DNA from 2 places in the Novosphingobium aeonii genome. Region 2 is predicted to be linked to the other one. Evidence: riboswitches for the same ligand, from Rfam matches in the RefSeq annotation. Region 2 holds a riboswitch; the other holds the start of a gene.

What was found. A riboswitch is a leader RNA that binds a small molecule or an ion and turns the genes downstream of it on or off. The one in region 2 is predicted to bind cobalamin.
Region 1: another riboswitch for cobalamin. It lies ahead of cobW (cobalamin biosynthesis protein CobW); the one in region 2 lies ahead of ACLIMP_RS14555 (TonB-dependent receptor domain-containing protein).

Annotation. Positions count from the first base shown of each region.
Region 1 is NZ_CP176833.1:969,821-977,306, reverse strand. It holds gene ACLIMP_RS19850 (CbtB domain-containing protein) at 1-224, opposite strand, end outside; gene ACLIMP_RS19845 (histidine phosphatase family protein) at 421-1,014, shown strand; cobalamin riboswitch at 1,050-1,302, shown strand; gene cobW (cobalamin biosynthesis protein CobW) at 1,493-2,554, shown strand; gene cobN (cobaltochelatase subunit CobN) at 2,554-6,276, shown strand; gene cobO (cob(I)yrinic acid a,c-diamide adenosyltransferase) at 6,279-6,884, shown strand; gene bluB (5,6-dimethylbenzimidazole synthase) at 6,887-7,486, shown strand, end outside.
Region 2 is NZ_CP176832.1:3,027,407-3,034,892, forward strand. It holds gene ACLIMP_RS14535 (M3 family metallopeptidase) at 1-707, shown strand, start outside; gene ACLIMP_RS14540 (ABC transporter ATP-binding protein) at 780-1,559, opposite strand; gene ACLIMP_RS14545 (FecCD family ABC transporter permease) at 1,556-2,524, opposite strand; gene ACLIMP_RS14550 (ABC transporter substrate-binding protein) at 2,521-3,471, opposite strand; gene ACLIMP_RS14555 (TonB-dependent receptor domain-containing protein) at 3,468-5,300, opposite strand; cobalamin riboswitch at 5,403-5,603, opposite strand; gene ACLIMP_RS14560 (cell wall hydrolase) at 5,821-6,966, shown strand; gene ACLIMP_RS14565 (hypothetical protein) at 7,089-7,463, shown strand.

The sequences.
Region 1 (7,486 bases), on a different replicon from region 2:
TGGCAGGGAAAACCGAGGAGGTGCCGGCCGTCGTGGACGAATTCGTGAACGTACATGCCCTGGAACAGGGAGAAAGCGCCCTGTTCGGTGCTCACGAAATAGAGGAAGATAAGGGCCAGCAGCGTGCCCAGCACGGCCCAGGGAGCGATGTCCTCGATCGGGATGGCGCTGCCGCCTTCGACCGGAATGAAGGTGTCATCGAAAATTGCGGCGGAAACAGCCATGCTCATGCTCCTTGGCGGGATTGCGCGTCCCCGGAAAATCTGTGCCAAGGCGGAAGGTCTGGCTCTCGACGGGGAAGTTCCCGTTCGATTACAGTGGCGCGACCGCGCCGGAATTCCACCGGCTTCTTCAATCCTCGACGCCTTCCCTTAGGGCCGGGTTACCGGCGGCGTCAACGACCTCGATGGAATTCAGGCCTTGGCGACGACCCTCCTGCTGATCTGCATCGCCGCCACGGCCCCGGCCCGTCACGGCGGCTTTGCAGGGCCTGACGAACCGCTGGACGAGGGCGGGCTGCGCGATGCGGCGCGCACCGCGCTGAACGATCGCTTCCGCGATAGCACCTTCACCAGCCCCGCCCTCGCCGCTGCCGAGACCGCAGGGGCGATGGGGATTACCGGGCGGACGGAACCCGCGCTGGCCGATATCGATCATGGCCGCTGGTCCGGCCGCGCCTTTGCGCAAGTGCACGAGGAGGAACCCGGCGCGTTCTCGGCATGGATCGCAGACCCGCTTGGCGGCGCTCCGGGGGGAGAATCGATGGAAACCGCCCGGCAGCGGATCGGCCGCTGGATGGACGAGATCGCCCGTCACGACGGCCCGGCCTGCGGGATCACGCACCCGATGATCGTGCGCGCGGCGCTTTCCCATGCGCTCTGCCTGCCGCTTTCCACCACGCTCGCGATAGACATCGCGCCGCTTTCGCATACCGTGTTTTCGTTCAGCGGCAGATGGCGGCTGCAATCGCTTGGCCTTGCCGGGGGGCTTGCGGGCAGCGGCCTGCCCGGCTAATCGCCGCAGGGCCCGTTTCGCCCTTCAGGACGCCGCGGGCAAAGATCGCGCCGGTGCCCCGCAAGGGGCTTAATACGGGAACCCGGTAGAGTTTTGCTCGAAAGAGTTTGCTCGATTCCGGGGCTGTCCCTGCAACTGTAAGCGGTGAGCGCGATGCACATTCGCGGCGGGACAATCGCTTCCCGACGCAGCCACTGGGCCGGACGCTAAATCCTGCGAGGCCTGGGAAGGCCGTGCATCACGCCCTGACCCGCGAGCCAGGAAACCTGCCTGCGTCGATGTCGCTCTTGCCCGGGTCCAGGGGATGGCCAAGGCACGGTAACTCTTCCGTCTGAGCGACGTGATGCATGCGGCCGGGGCCGCAGCGGCATATCGCGTCGGGCGCCCGTGCGCCGGTCCGACGCGGCACGCCGGAATCGTCGCAGGTCGCGGCGGAAAGCCCCGCCGCTTCAGGTCGCTGGCGCGCGGGAGACGACACATGAGCAAAGTTCCCACCACCGTCATCACCGGCTTTCTGGGCGCCGGCAAGACCACGCTGATCCGCCACCTGCTGCAAAACGCCAAGGGCCGCCGCCTTGCCCTCATCATCAACGAATTCGGCGATGTCGGCGTGGACGGCGAACTGGTGAAGGGCTGCAACGACGAAGCCTGCCCGGAAGACGATATCGTCGAACTGGCCAACGGCTGCATCTGCTGCACCGTCGCCGACGATTTCCTGCCGACCATGCAGAAGCTGCTGGACCGCGAGAACAGGCCCGATCACATCATCATCGAGACCAGCGGCCTTGCCCTGCCCAAGCCGCTGGTGAAGGCCTTCCAGTGGCCCGACATCCGCACCCGCGCCACCGTTGACGGCGTGGTCGCCCTGATCGACGCCGATGCGGTTGCCGCGGGCCGCTTCGCCACTGACGAGGCAGCACTGGCCGCTGCCCGCGCGGCCGATCCGATGCTGGACCACGAAAGCCCGCTGGAAGAACTGTTCGAGGAACAGCTGGGCTGCGCCGACATGGTCGTGCTCAACAAGACCGACCTCGTCGATGCCGATGCCCTCGCCCATGTCGAAACGCTGGTGCTGGCCGAAACGCGCCCCGGCGTGAAGATCGTGCGCGCCGATCACGGCGCCGTCGATATCGCCGCGCTGCTGGGCATCACCGCCGCTGCCGAGGACGATCTCGATTCCCGCCCTTCGCACATCGACGGGCTGGACGAGGATCACGACCATGACGACTTCGACAGCTTCGTCGTTTCCGGCGGCGATGTGGCCGATCTCGACGCCCTTCTCGCCCGTTTGAACGGCCTGATCACAGAGCACGACATTCTGCGCGTGAAAGGCATGGTCGCGGTCGGCGGCAAGCCCAGCCGCCTTGTCGTGCAGGCCGTCGGTCCGCGCATCCAGCACTTCTACGACCGCGCCTGGCTGCCGCAGGAAATGCGCCGTACGCAGCTCGTCGTCATCGGCCAGAAGGGGCTGGACCGCACCGCCATCGAAGCAGGGCTTGCCGGGGTTCTCGGCCCCGTGGCCACTACAGCAGACGCCTGATGCACCTGCTGTCCGCCACGCCGGGGACGATCTCCAACGGCGAGGAGGCGATCGACCTCGACCAGTCTCCCGGCGACATGGTGATCCTCACCGTGGCGGACAGCGAACTCGCCTGCTTCGCGGGCGCGGCGGCGCGTTTGCCGGAAGGTGGGCCGAGCGTTCGCCTCGCCAATCTGCTGCAACTGCGCCATCCCTACTCGATCGACCTCTATGTAGAGAAAGTGATCGCGAAGGCCAGATTCGTCTGCGTGATCCTGCTCGGCGGCAAGAGCTACTGGGGCTACGGGATCGACGAGATCGCCCGTGTCGCGCGGGAGAACGGCATTGCCTTCGCCGCCATCGCCGATGGGCGCGAGGCCGATCCCGCACTCGACCGCGCCTCCACCTTGACCGCCGAGGTCCGCGAGCGGATGCGCGACTATCTCCGGCAGGGCGGCATGGCCAATGCCCTCTCGTTCCTGCGCACCGCCGCGCGGACCATCGGCCATGACGCAGGCGAGCCGGACGATCCGGTGCCCGTGGCCGATGCCGGGCTCTACCTTGCAGGCACCGAGCGCGCCGGGCTTGCCGAAGTGCAGGCAGGCTGGACCGAAGGCCGCCCGCTCGCCCTGCTGGTGTTCTACCGCGCGCTGATGATCGCGGGCACGCTGGACGCCGTAGACGCGATGATCGCGGCGCTGCAGGAGCGCGGCTTCAACGTCGCCGCCGTTCACGTCCGCGCCTTGCGGGAACCTTTCGCGGTGGACTGGCTGGGCGGATTGCTGGGCGAGATCGCGCCCGATGTGATCGTCAACGCCACCAGCTTCGCCTCCTCCTCCGCAGGTGACGATCGCAAGCCGGGCATTCTCGAAAAGGCGGACTGCCCGATCCTGCAAGTCGCCTTTGCGGGAGTCCTGGAAAGCGAGTGGCAGAGCGCCGCGCGCGGCCTTGGCCCGCGCGACCTTGCGATGAACGTGGCGCTGCCCGAAGTGGACGGCCGCATTTTCACCCGCGCCGTCGCCTTCAAGGCGGCCGAGCGTTTCGACGAAGTGACCCAGTGCGGCATCGTCGTCCCGCGCGTCGCGCCGGACCGGGTGGCCTTCGTCGCCGATCTCGCCGCTAACTGGGCGAGCCTGCGCCGCACGCCGTCCACCGAGCGCCGTGTGGCGCTGGTGCTGGCGAACTACCCCAACCGCGATGGACGCATCGGCAATGGCGTGGGCCTCGACACCCCTGCCAGCACCGCTGCGATCGTCGCCGCGCTGGCCGAGGCGGGCTACGACACCGGCAAGGCTCCGCAAGACGGCGCCGCACTGATGCGCGTGATGACCGGCGGCGTGACCAACGATCTGACATCGCTGGAACGCGCGGGCGAAGTTTCGCTGCCGCTTTCGGCCTACGAATCCGCCTTCGCAATGGTGCCCGAAAACGCGCGCAAGGCCATGGCCGAGCGCTGGGGCGCGCCATCCGCCGACCCCTTCGTGCGGGACGGCGCATTCCGCCTGCCGGTCCACCGTTTCGGCAATCTCGCCGTCGCCGTGCAGCCCGCGCGCGGCTATAACATCGATCCCAAGGCCAGCTATCACGATCCGGCCCTGCCGCCGCCGCACGCCTATCTGGCCTTCCACGTCTGGCTGGCGCAGGACTTCGGCGCGCAGGCGGTGGTCCATGTCGGCAAGCACGGCAATCTGGAATGGCTGCCCGGCAAGGCCATCTCGCTCTCGCGCGAGTGCTTCCCGGAGATCTGCGCCGGGCCGCTGCCGCAGCTCTACCCCTTCATCGTCAACGACCCCGGCGAAGGCACACAGGCCAAACGCCGGATCGGCGCGGTGGTGATCGACCACCTCACCCCGCCCCTGACCCGCGCCGAGACCTATGGCCCGCTCAAGCAGCTTGAGGCGCTGGTGGACGAATACTACCTCGCCGCCGGGATGGACCCGCGCCGCCTCGACCGCTTGCGGCGGGACATTCTCGATCTGGCGCGCAGCCACGGCCTCGACCGCGATGCCGGGGCCAGCGGAGACGATGACGACGCGCTTTCGGCCATCGACAACTACTTGTGCGAACTGAAGGAATTGCAGATTCGCGACGGTCTGCATGTCTTCACGCAGTCGCCCGAAGGCCGCTTGCGGCGCGACCTGCTGGTGGCGCTGGCCCGCACGCCGCGTGGCTATGACCATGCCGGACAGGCCTCGCTCTTGCGCGCGATGTCTATCGACTTAGGCCTCGACTTCGATCCGCTCGATTGCCGCATGGGCGATCGCTGGGACGGCGCGCGGCCTGAAGCGCTGGCGGCGATTTCGGGCGAGCCTTGGCGCACGCATGGCGATACCGTCGAGCGGCTCGAACTGCTGGCAGCCGAAATGGTCGATAAGCCCAGCGGCAACCTCGGCAGCGAAACCGCCGCCGTCCTCGACGCCATCCGCACCGACCTCGCCCCCCGCATTGACCTGTGCGGTCCACGCGAGGCCGAGGCCCTGCTGGCCGGTCTGAACGGCCGCTTCGTTCTGCCCGGCCCCTCCGGCGCGCCCACGCGCGGGCGGCCGGACGTATTGCCCACGGGGCGCAACTTCTATTCGGTCGACACCCGCGCCGTGCCCACCGCCGTTGCCTGGGAACTCGGCCGCAAGTCCGCCGATCTTCTGGTGGAAGACTACCTCCAGCGCGAGGGCGAATACCCCAAGGCCATGGCGCTTTCCGCATGGGGCACCGCCAACATGCGCACCGGCGGCGACGACATCGCGCAGGCCCTCGCGCTGATGGGCGTGCGCCCGCGCTGGGACTGGGCTTCGGGCCGCGTGGTCGGCTTCGAGGTGATGACCGTGGCCGAAATCGGCCGCCCGCGCGTGGACGTGACCTTGCGCGTCTCCGGCTTCTTCCGCGATGCCTTCCCCGAACAGATCGACCTGATCGACAGCGCCGCGCGCGCGGTTATGGCGCTCGACGAACCGCTGGGCGACAACCCCGCCGCCGAGCGCCACCGCGCCGAAACCGCCAAATTGGTCGAAGATGGCGAGGCCGAAACGCAGGCCACCCGCCGTGCTGGTGTGCGCGTGTTCGGATCGAAACCGGGTGCCTACGGCGCCGGACTTCAGGCCATGATCGACGAGAAGATCTGGCACGAACGTAGCGATCTGGCCGATGTCTATCTCGACTGGGGCAGTTACGCCTATGGCGGCGGCGTGGAGGGTGATGCCGAGCGCGGCCTTTTCGCCGCGCGCCTCGCCTCGGTCGATGCCGTGGTGCAGAATCAGGACAACCGCGAGCACGACCTGCTCGACAGCGACGATTACTACCAGTTCGAAGGCGGCATCGCCGCTGCCGTCGAGCATCTGAAAGGCCGCGCGCCGATCAGCTATCACAACGACCACAGCCGCCCGGAACGCCCGGTCGTCCGCACGCTTGAGGATGAGATCGGCCGCATCGTGCGCGGGCGCGTCACCAATCCCAAGTGGATCGCCGGCGTGATGCGCCACGGCTACAAGGGCGCGTTCGAGATCGCCGCCTCGGTCGATTACCTCTTCGCCTTTGCCGCCACGACCCACGCGGTCAAGGACCATCATTTCGACGCCGTCCACGCCGCCTTCATTGAGGACGAGGCGGTGCGTGATTTCATGGCCAAGGCCAATCCCGCCGCCTTGCGCGAAACCGCCGCACGCCTTGCCGAGGCGCTCGAACGCGGCCTCTGGAAACCCCGATCGAACAGCGCGGGCCTGACGCTCGCGGCCCTCTCAGGAGCATGACCATGGTGCAACGCAGTGACGAACAGCACGCCGAGAAGATGAAGAAGAAGCAGGCCGCGCATGACAAGATCATGGCCGGAAAGACGGTCGAAAAGGGCCTGCTGATCGTCCACACCGGCAAGGGCAAGGGCAAGACGACCGCCGCGCTCGGAATGGTGGTGCGCGCCATCGGCCACGGCAAGAAAGTGGGCGTCGTCCAGTTCGTGAAAGGCGCGATGACCACCGGCGAGAAGGTCGTCTTCGATGCCTTCCCGGATCAGGTCGAATTCAAGCCGATGGGCGAAGGCTTCACCTGGAACACGCAGGACCGCGCCCGCGACATCGAACTCTCGCGCGAGGCGTGGGAGGAAGTGAAGCGGATGGTCGCCGATCCGGGCTATGACATGGTGCTGGCGGACGAACTCAATATCGTGCTGCGCTATGACTATCTGCCGCTGGACGAAGTGCTGGACGTACTGACCGCGCGCGGCGAGATGAAGCATGTGCTCGTCACCGGCCGCAACGCCCCCGAAGCGCTGATGGAAGCCGCTGATCTCGTGACCGAGATGACGCTGGTGAAGCATCCGTTCCGTTCGGGCGTGAAGGCACAGGCCGGCATCGAATTCTGAAGATGCCGCCGCGCTTCGGCTCCGAATTCCGGGAGCAGCTGGGCGAGCTGCTGGCATGGCGGCGTGATGTCCGCCATTTCCGCAGCGATCCGCTGGGTGAAAGCGTGGTGGCCGAACTGCTGGCGGCGGCGCAGCTTGCGCCGTCGGTGGGCAACTCGCAGCCCTGGCGGTTCGTGCGCGTCCGCTCGGCGGACTTGCGCGAAACACTGGCGGAGCATGCCGATACCGAAAAGGCCGCCGCCGGATCGGGCCTGGCAGACCCGGCGCGGCGTGCCGCCTATGCCTCGCTCAAGCTCCACGGCCTGCGCGAGGCGCCGGAGATCATTGCGGTATTCTGCGACGAAGGCGCCGCTGAGGGCGGCGGCCTCGGCGCGGCGACAATGCCGGAGACGCGGGCCTATTCGGTGGTGCTCGCCGTCCATACGCTTTGGCTGGCGGCACGGGCGAAAGGGCTGGGGCTGGGCTGGATATCCATCGTCGAGCCCGATTTCGTCACCGCGCTCCTGGGCGTGCCGCCGCGCTGGCGTTTCATCGCATTGCTGTGCCTGGGCCACCCCGAGGAACCGGACATGGTCCCCGAACTCCAGCGGCGGGGCTGGCAG
Region 2 (7,486 bases):
CTCCGCCCGCCGATGGCGAACCCGCGCTCGCCAGCTTCGACGACGTGGAGACCATGTTCCACGAGTTCGGCCATGCGCTGCACGGCTTCTTCGCCAGCCAGAAGTACCCCTCGCTCTCGGGCACCAACACCGCGCGTGACTTCGTGGAATTCCCCAGCCAGTTCAACGAGAACTTCGCGACGATCCCCGCCGTGCTCAACCACTACGCCAAGCATTACCAGACCGGCGCGACGATCCCCTCGGACCTGATCGCCAAGATCGAGGCGGCGAAGACCTTCAACCAGGGCCTGGGCCTGGGCGAAACGCTTTCGGCGGCGATGCTCGACATCCAGTGGCACCAGCTCTCCCCCGAGGAAGCCGCGCAGCCGCCGATGGCCTTCGAAGCCAAGGCGCTGGCCGCGACCGGGCTCAACACCGACCTGATCCCGCCGCGCTACAAGACGCCCTACTTCCGCCACATCTGGGATAACGGCTACGCGGCCGGATACTACTCGTACATCTGGACCGAGATGCTGGCACACGACGGCTGGGACTGGGTGGAAAAGCACGGCGGCATGACCCGCGCCAACGGCGACCACATCCGCAAGTCGTTCCTCGGCCAGGGCCACACCAAGGACTTCGCCCAGCTCTACCGCGACTTCACCGGGCACGACCCCAAGGTCGAACCGATGCTGGAAGCGCGCGGTCTGGCGCCGAAGGCCCAGTAACGCCGGGATAATCCATGCACGAAACGCCGCTCCGGAAACGGGGCGGCGTTTTTTGTTTCATTCCGACCCCGCCTAGAACTGCTGCCGGAAATCCACCGCCAGCGGTGCCGGCGCGCCGATCGAGAGGGCGCGTTCGCCGGGGTCGCCCAGCCAGTGCGCCGGGCAGTTCCACACGCGGCTGATGACCTCGCGCGAGAGGGCCATCTCGGGCGGGCCTTCGGCCTCCACCCGGCCCTTGGCCAGCACCAGCACCTGATCGGCATGGTTCATCGCCGTCGCCAGATCATGAAGCACGAGGACGACGCCCTTCCCGGCCCGCGCCTGCTGGCGGAAGCGCTGCATCAGCGCCGCACCGTGCGCAAGGTCGAGGCTGGCGAAAGGTTCGTCGGCAAGCAGCCAGCCGGGCTGGGTAGCCAGCACGCGGGCCATGAGCGCGCGGGCGCGTTCGCCGCCGGAAAGGGTGGAGACCGGACGGTGGCGCAAGTCCTGAAGGTCCATCGCGGCGATGGCGTCCTCGATCGCTTCCTGCGTCTCGGCGGCCGGAGCACCGCGCCATGGCAGGCGGCCGAGCGAGATCAGCACTTCGACAGAGACATCCCAGGCCACTTCCGGCGTCTGCGGCAGGTAGCCGATCCACTGCGCGCGCTGCGCCAGCGATACCGCGGAAAGCGCCCGCCCGCCCATCACGGCGCGGCCGCCATCGGGCTTGAGCAGCCCCGCGATCACGGAAAGCAGCGTGGACTTGCCCGCGCCGTTGGGCCCGCAGATCGCGGTTATCATGCCGCGGCGGCAGTTGAGCGAGACATCCTCCAGCCGCCCGGCGACAGTGACCTTGTCAGCGCCGAAGCTCATGCCACCATGCCCTGGCGCATCCTGAGCAGCAGGCGCAGGAAGAACGGCGCGCCCAGCAGGCTGAGCGCGATGCCGAGCCGCAGTTCGCCGCCGGTCAGCGGCAGGATGCGGCAGAGACAGTCGGCCATGAGCAGCAGCAAAGCGCCCGCCAGCGCGGAAGGCACGAGCAGCGAGGACGGCTTGCGGTCCGTCATCGGTCGCACGAGATGCGGCACCATCAGGCCGACGAAGCCGATGATGCCCGCCACCGCCACGCCCGAACCGACAATCAGGCCCACGCCCAGGATCATCAGCGCCTGAAGCCGCAGCGGCTCCACGCCGAGCGAGCGGGCGGCCATCTCCCCCAGGGTCATCGCATCGAGATCGCGCCCCGCGTAGATCAGCACGCCGATGCCGCCCAGGGTCAGCGGCATGGCAATCCAGACCTCCCGCCATGAACGGTCCGCCAGCGAGCCCATCATCCAGGTAACGATCTCGCTCATCGCGAAAGGCGACGGGGAGAGGCTGATGGCAAGGCTCATCAGTGCGCCGGCAAGACTGGAAACCATGAGCCCGGCCAGCGTGAACAACGCCACACCGCCGCCGCGCCCGGCGATCAGCGCCAGCAGGGTCATCGCCCCGCCCGCGCCGACCAGCGCGAAGACCGGCAGCATCCAAGGCGCCGAGGCATAGCCGGTCCAGAAGCTCAGCACCGCGCCCAGCGCCGCGCCGGGCGCTATGCCGAACAGGCCGGGGTCGGCAAGCGGATTGCGCAGGTAGCCCTGCATCGCCGCCCCCGCCGCGCCCAGCCCGGCGCCGAGCACCAGCGCCAATACCGCGCGCGGCAGTCGCAGCTGCACGAGGATGATCGATGCGTTCTGAAGTTCCGGGGAAAAAGGGTTGATCCAAACGCGGCCCGCCAGCAGCGACAAAGGCACCGCGACACAAAGCGCGAGAGCCAGCAGCAGGACAAAACGCAGGTTCATGGTCTGAGGGAAACAGTCCAATCGCCCAATGGCTCCGGCGAGGCCAGCGCCCGGCGCGCCGCCGCGAGTTCGTCGAGCGCACGCGGAATGGTTGGCCCCCCGCACCACAGGATGGAGCGGCTCAGCAAGAAACGCCGGGTACTGGTCAGCGCGGAAAGCGCCGGGTGATGCAGCATTCGGTCCTCCTCGGCGAGCGGATCGCCTACCGCGAAGACCACGCGCGGCGGGTCCGCCAGCACATGCTCCAAGGGCAGATAATCGGCCTGGGAGAGGCCGCGCGCGCCGGCAATATTCGTAAAGCCGGTGTGCTCCATCATGTCAACGATCAGGGTCCGGTCTCCGGCCACCAGTCCACCGGATTCCCACACCAGTGCCGGAATTTGCCGCATTCCGGCAGGCGGCGCGTTTCGGGCCACGGCCGCATCGATCCGCTGGACCAGCCGCTCGCCCCGTTCGGGATGCCCGGCCAGCCGTGCAAGCTGGCGCACCTGCTCGCGCGCGGCCCGAAGGTCGGAGGCTATCGGAACCTTGACCAGCTCGAACCCCAGCCGCCGGAACGCCGCCTCGCTTGCGGGATCGAGGAAGGCGCTGGCGACGACGACACGCGGGCCGATCCTCGCCACTTCCTCCACCGATCCCGAAACCGCCCTGAAACGACGCGCCGCTTCCATCGGCATCGAACTGCTCTCGGGATCGTGGCTGTAGTTCGAGATCGCCAGCAACTGGCCCGGCCCTGTCACTTCGGCAAGGATCGCGTCCGTGCAGGGGTTGAGCGAGACGATCGTGGGATGACCACTGGCCTTCGCGGAACCGGGCGCGTCGGCCGCATCGCCGCCCCCGCATCCCGCCAGCGCCGCCACCGGGCCGGCAAGAGCCAGCGCGGCGGCGAGCAGGCGGGCCTTGCGCCTTCCCCGTCCCGACCGTGTCAGGGAAAGCGCTCGGATCACATCTTCACCCGAACCCCGGCATAAGCCGCGCGGCCCGGCGTGCCGTATGTCCGCACCACTTCGTAGTGCTCGTCGAACAGGTTCTCGACCCGGCCATAGAGCTGGATGTTCCGCGTCACGTCATAAGCCGTGCGCAGGCCCACCACGACATTGCCGCCAAGATAATAGGTGTTCGCCACGTCGTCATAGCGCCCCCCGCCCACGCGCAGGTCCGCGCCGAGGCGGAAGCCGTCCGACCAGTGCTTGTCGAGGCTGGCGTAGAGGTTGGTCTTGGGACGGCGGGCCAGCTGCTTGCCGGTGTCCTCGTTGGTGGCGTCGAGGTACGTGGCGGAAAGGCTCATGTCGAAGCCGTTCCAGTCGCTCACCTGCATCCCCAGTTCCACGCCCTTCGCGCGGGCCCGGCCGACATTGTAGTAGTTCCATTCGGCCAGATCGTAGTCGATCAGGTTTTTGGTCTTGCGGTCGAAATAGGTGACCGAGAACGTCCCGTGCCCTTCCGCGAAGGGCTGCTCGACGCCCACGTCCCACGACTTCGAAGTCTCGGGATCGAGCGCGCGGAAACCGCCATTGGTATAGAGCTGGTAAAGCGACGGCGCCTTGAAGCCCTCGCCATAGCTGGCGCGCAGGATCGGCGCGCTTTCGCCGCCGCCGATCACCCAGGCGCCATTGGCCGAGAACGTGGTCTTGTGGCCGAAGTCCGAATTGTCGTCGTAGCGCAGCCCGCCGTTCAGGGTCAGTCCGGTGACCGGACGCAGCGTCAGCATGCCGAAGTAGCTGTCGATCGAGGTCGAGTCCTTCGCGTAATCGCTCGAGAATTTCTGCTTCTCGGTCTCCGCGCCCAGCAGGATGCTGGCCATGTCGATCGGGCTGAAGGAAACCTGCCCCTCGAAGCGGTCCGCGCGGCCGTTGGTGGTGTAGGGACCGAAGACCGCGTCGTCCGAGATGCGGCGGGTGTCGGTGAGGCCGTAGCCCACGCGCGCGGTCAGGCGGCCGTCGAGCCCCTTATAGCGAAGGTTCGCATAGCCCACCGTGTCGCGCTTCATGCCCACGTTCAGGGCATCGGCGCCGGTGTTGTCGTAATCGTAGTTGGCCTTGGTCCAGTAGGTCCCGGCGTCGGCGGACAGGCCGCTTACCAGTTCCACTTCGGCCCGGGCATTGGCGCTCTTGCTTTCGAAGCCGTCCTTTTCCTTACCGCCGAGGCGCTCGTCGAAGGCGGAATAGCCGTCGCCCTTGAGCCAGTTGCCGCCCAGCGTCAGGCCGACCGGTCCCACTTTGCCCGCCGCCGAGGCGCCGAGCTGCTTCTGGTCGCGCCACCCATATTCGGCCTGGCCGCGCGCGGTCCACTGCTCGGTCGGGCGCGCGGTGATGAGGTTGACGACGCCGCCGATGGCGCGGCTGCCCCAGAGAACGCCGGAAGAGCCGCGCACCACTTCGATACGGTCGAACTGGCCGACGGTCAGGCTGCCGAAGTCGAAGCCGCCGCCGACATCGCCCGGATCGTTGATGCGCACACCGTCGATAAGCACGAGGCTCTGCGCATTCTCGGCGCCCCGGATGAACACGCTTGCGGGCTGGCCGAAGCCGCCGGACTGGGTGAAGGTCACGCCCGGCAGGCGGGCCAGCACATCGGTGGCGGTGACCGCCTGGGTACGCTCGATATCCTCGCGGGTGACGACCGAGACCGACTGGCCGATCTCGCTCACCGGGGTCTCGGTGCGGGTCGCGGTGACGACGATGCCGTCCGCTGCGATGCTATCGTTTGCGGCTTCGTCCGCCAGCGCGGGAGTGGCGACGGACAGGGCCGTCCCCAGCAGAAACAGATACTTCACGGTAATTCCTCCAACCTTGAACGACATTGCCGTCCATGGCGGAGACGCGCGCCTTTCCTCATGCGCGCGTGCTCGCTGCATGCCGGGACACCCCGCCCGGCTGCGGAACGACCGTCAAGGGCAGGTCTCCTGGCTTCCGGATCGCCGCGCCGCCTCCGCCTTCCCGGTTTGACCCAGTGGCATCGCGTGGAGGGGGCGCTCCCCGGTCACAGTTGCGGGGGCAGCTTCGGGCTTTCGCCGAAATTCCCACCAGGTTCCAATCCTGGGGCCCGGCTCCGGGCCACCCATGACGTCGCTTGCGCCGATACTGTCCGGCGCGAGGATTGGCAAGCAGTGCCGGTAAAGGCCGCGCCAGGTATCGCCGCCGGGAAAACCGGAAGATTCTCTTAAGCCATTAAGGCTATCGGCAGGGCCTGTACCGCTTCGGGACGTGCCGATCTGCAGGGATGCCGCGCGCCGCAAAGCGGGTTAGGCGCAAGATGCGCCCGTCCCCCGAAAGGACGCGCCAAGAGGACTATTCGTGACCGCTGCCGCCCTTCCTGCCTGCCTCGAACCCTGGGAAGCGCGTCCGCGCGATTTCCGCGGGCACTTCGCGCGCGGCGGCCGGCGACATGTCGCACGCCGCGCGCGCCGGCGCTGGTCGCTGGGTTTCGCCGCACTGGCCGCCGTGGCACTGCCCGCCTTCGCCTCGCCGGGCTCCTGGCAGCAATTCTCCATCGCCGATGCGCGGTCGCCCGAACAGACGGTCCTGCCGATGCCCTTCGAGCAGGCCGGAGCCAGCTTCCCCGGTTCGGCCTTCTACTATCTCGATGCCGAAGAACCGGTGCTCAGGATCGGCGAAGGCATTCATTCCGATGCCGATGACGGCGTGACCGGCCCCGGCCCGGTCGCCCGCGCGCTGCGCATCGACAATTCCGGGGTGGACCGCAGCCGCGCGCTCCAGTGCCTGACCGCCGCAATCTACTATGAGGCCGCCAGCGAGCCGGATGCCGGCCAGCGCGCGGTGGCGCAGGTCGTACTCAACCGGCTGGCCCATCCCGCCTATCCCAAGACCGTCTGCGGCGTGGTCTACCAGGGCTCCGAGCGCTCGACCGGCTGCCAGTTCTCCTTCACCTGCGACGGGTCGCTGGCACGCGCGCCGCAGCGCTTCTTCTGGCAGCGTGCGCAGGAAGTCGCCCGCGCGGCGCTTTCCGGCTACGTCTACGCGCCGGTCGGCCTGGCCACGCATTACCACACCGTCCAGGTCAATCCCTACTGGGCGCCGAGCCTCCATTATCTCTCGACGATCGGCGCGCACCGTTTCTATGCCCTGAGCGGACCGGCGGGGAGCCCTTCGGCCTTCCGCTTCGCCTACTTCGGCGGGGAGCCGCTCGCCGCGCCGCATCGCCATGACGATTCCGCCGCCAGCGCGGTCGCCAACGCCGCGCTGGACCCGCTCGCGGTGCAGCGCGCCTTCGAGGCGGCAACCCCGATCCGGCCGGACACCGCCATCCAGCCCGCCTCCGCTCCGGCCACCCTCGTGCAGGCCGCCGTCCCTGCCTATGCCAGCGATGTGCGCGAACGGGGCGGCGAAGCGCTATACCGGGCGAGGAACCTGCCCGAGGCCCATGGGATCAGGCCCGAGTATGCCAATTCCGGGCGCTGGATCGGGCAACCGGTTCAGTAAACCTCCCGATTCCCCTCTCAAGGTTTCGGCAACCATACGCCCTCATTAAGGCTTAGCGCCTGCAATCCTATAACGGGGTCGCGGCACCACCCCCTAACGCCGAAGACAAGAGGCCCGATACCATGGCAATCCGCTTCTCCGCCGCCAAAGGCGGGACGTGTCCTGTGATCGTGCGAGCGCTGTGTCCATCCGTGCCGCTCGGCGCGGTCAACGACAACGGCACTCGTCGCCGAACGCGCCGGCCGCGGACGGAGGGGCACGCCACCGCGCAGCAGCAGGATGCGGCCACCCTGGCCGCGAACGAGCGCATCTTCGCCGAAGCCTTGCGCCATTTCGCCCGCCACGGCCTGTCCGCCGCCTCCCATGCCCGCGCCAATGCCGCCGCCGCGCGCCTCGCGGGGGACATCGCGGCCTGCGACTGGTGGATCGCCATCTGCCGGCAGCTCGATCACCGCATGGCCGAAGCCTTCGCCAGACGGCTCACCACGAACGCCTGACAGTCTCGCCGCCGCCGCCGTGA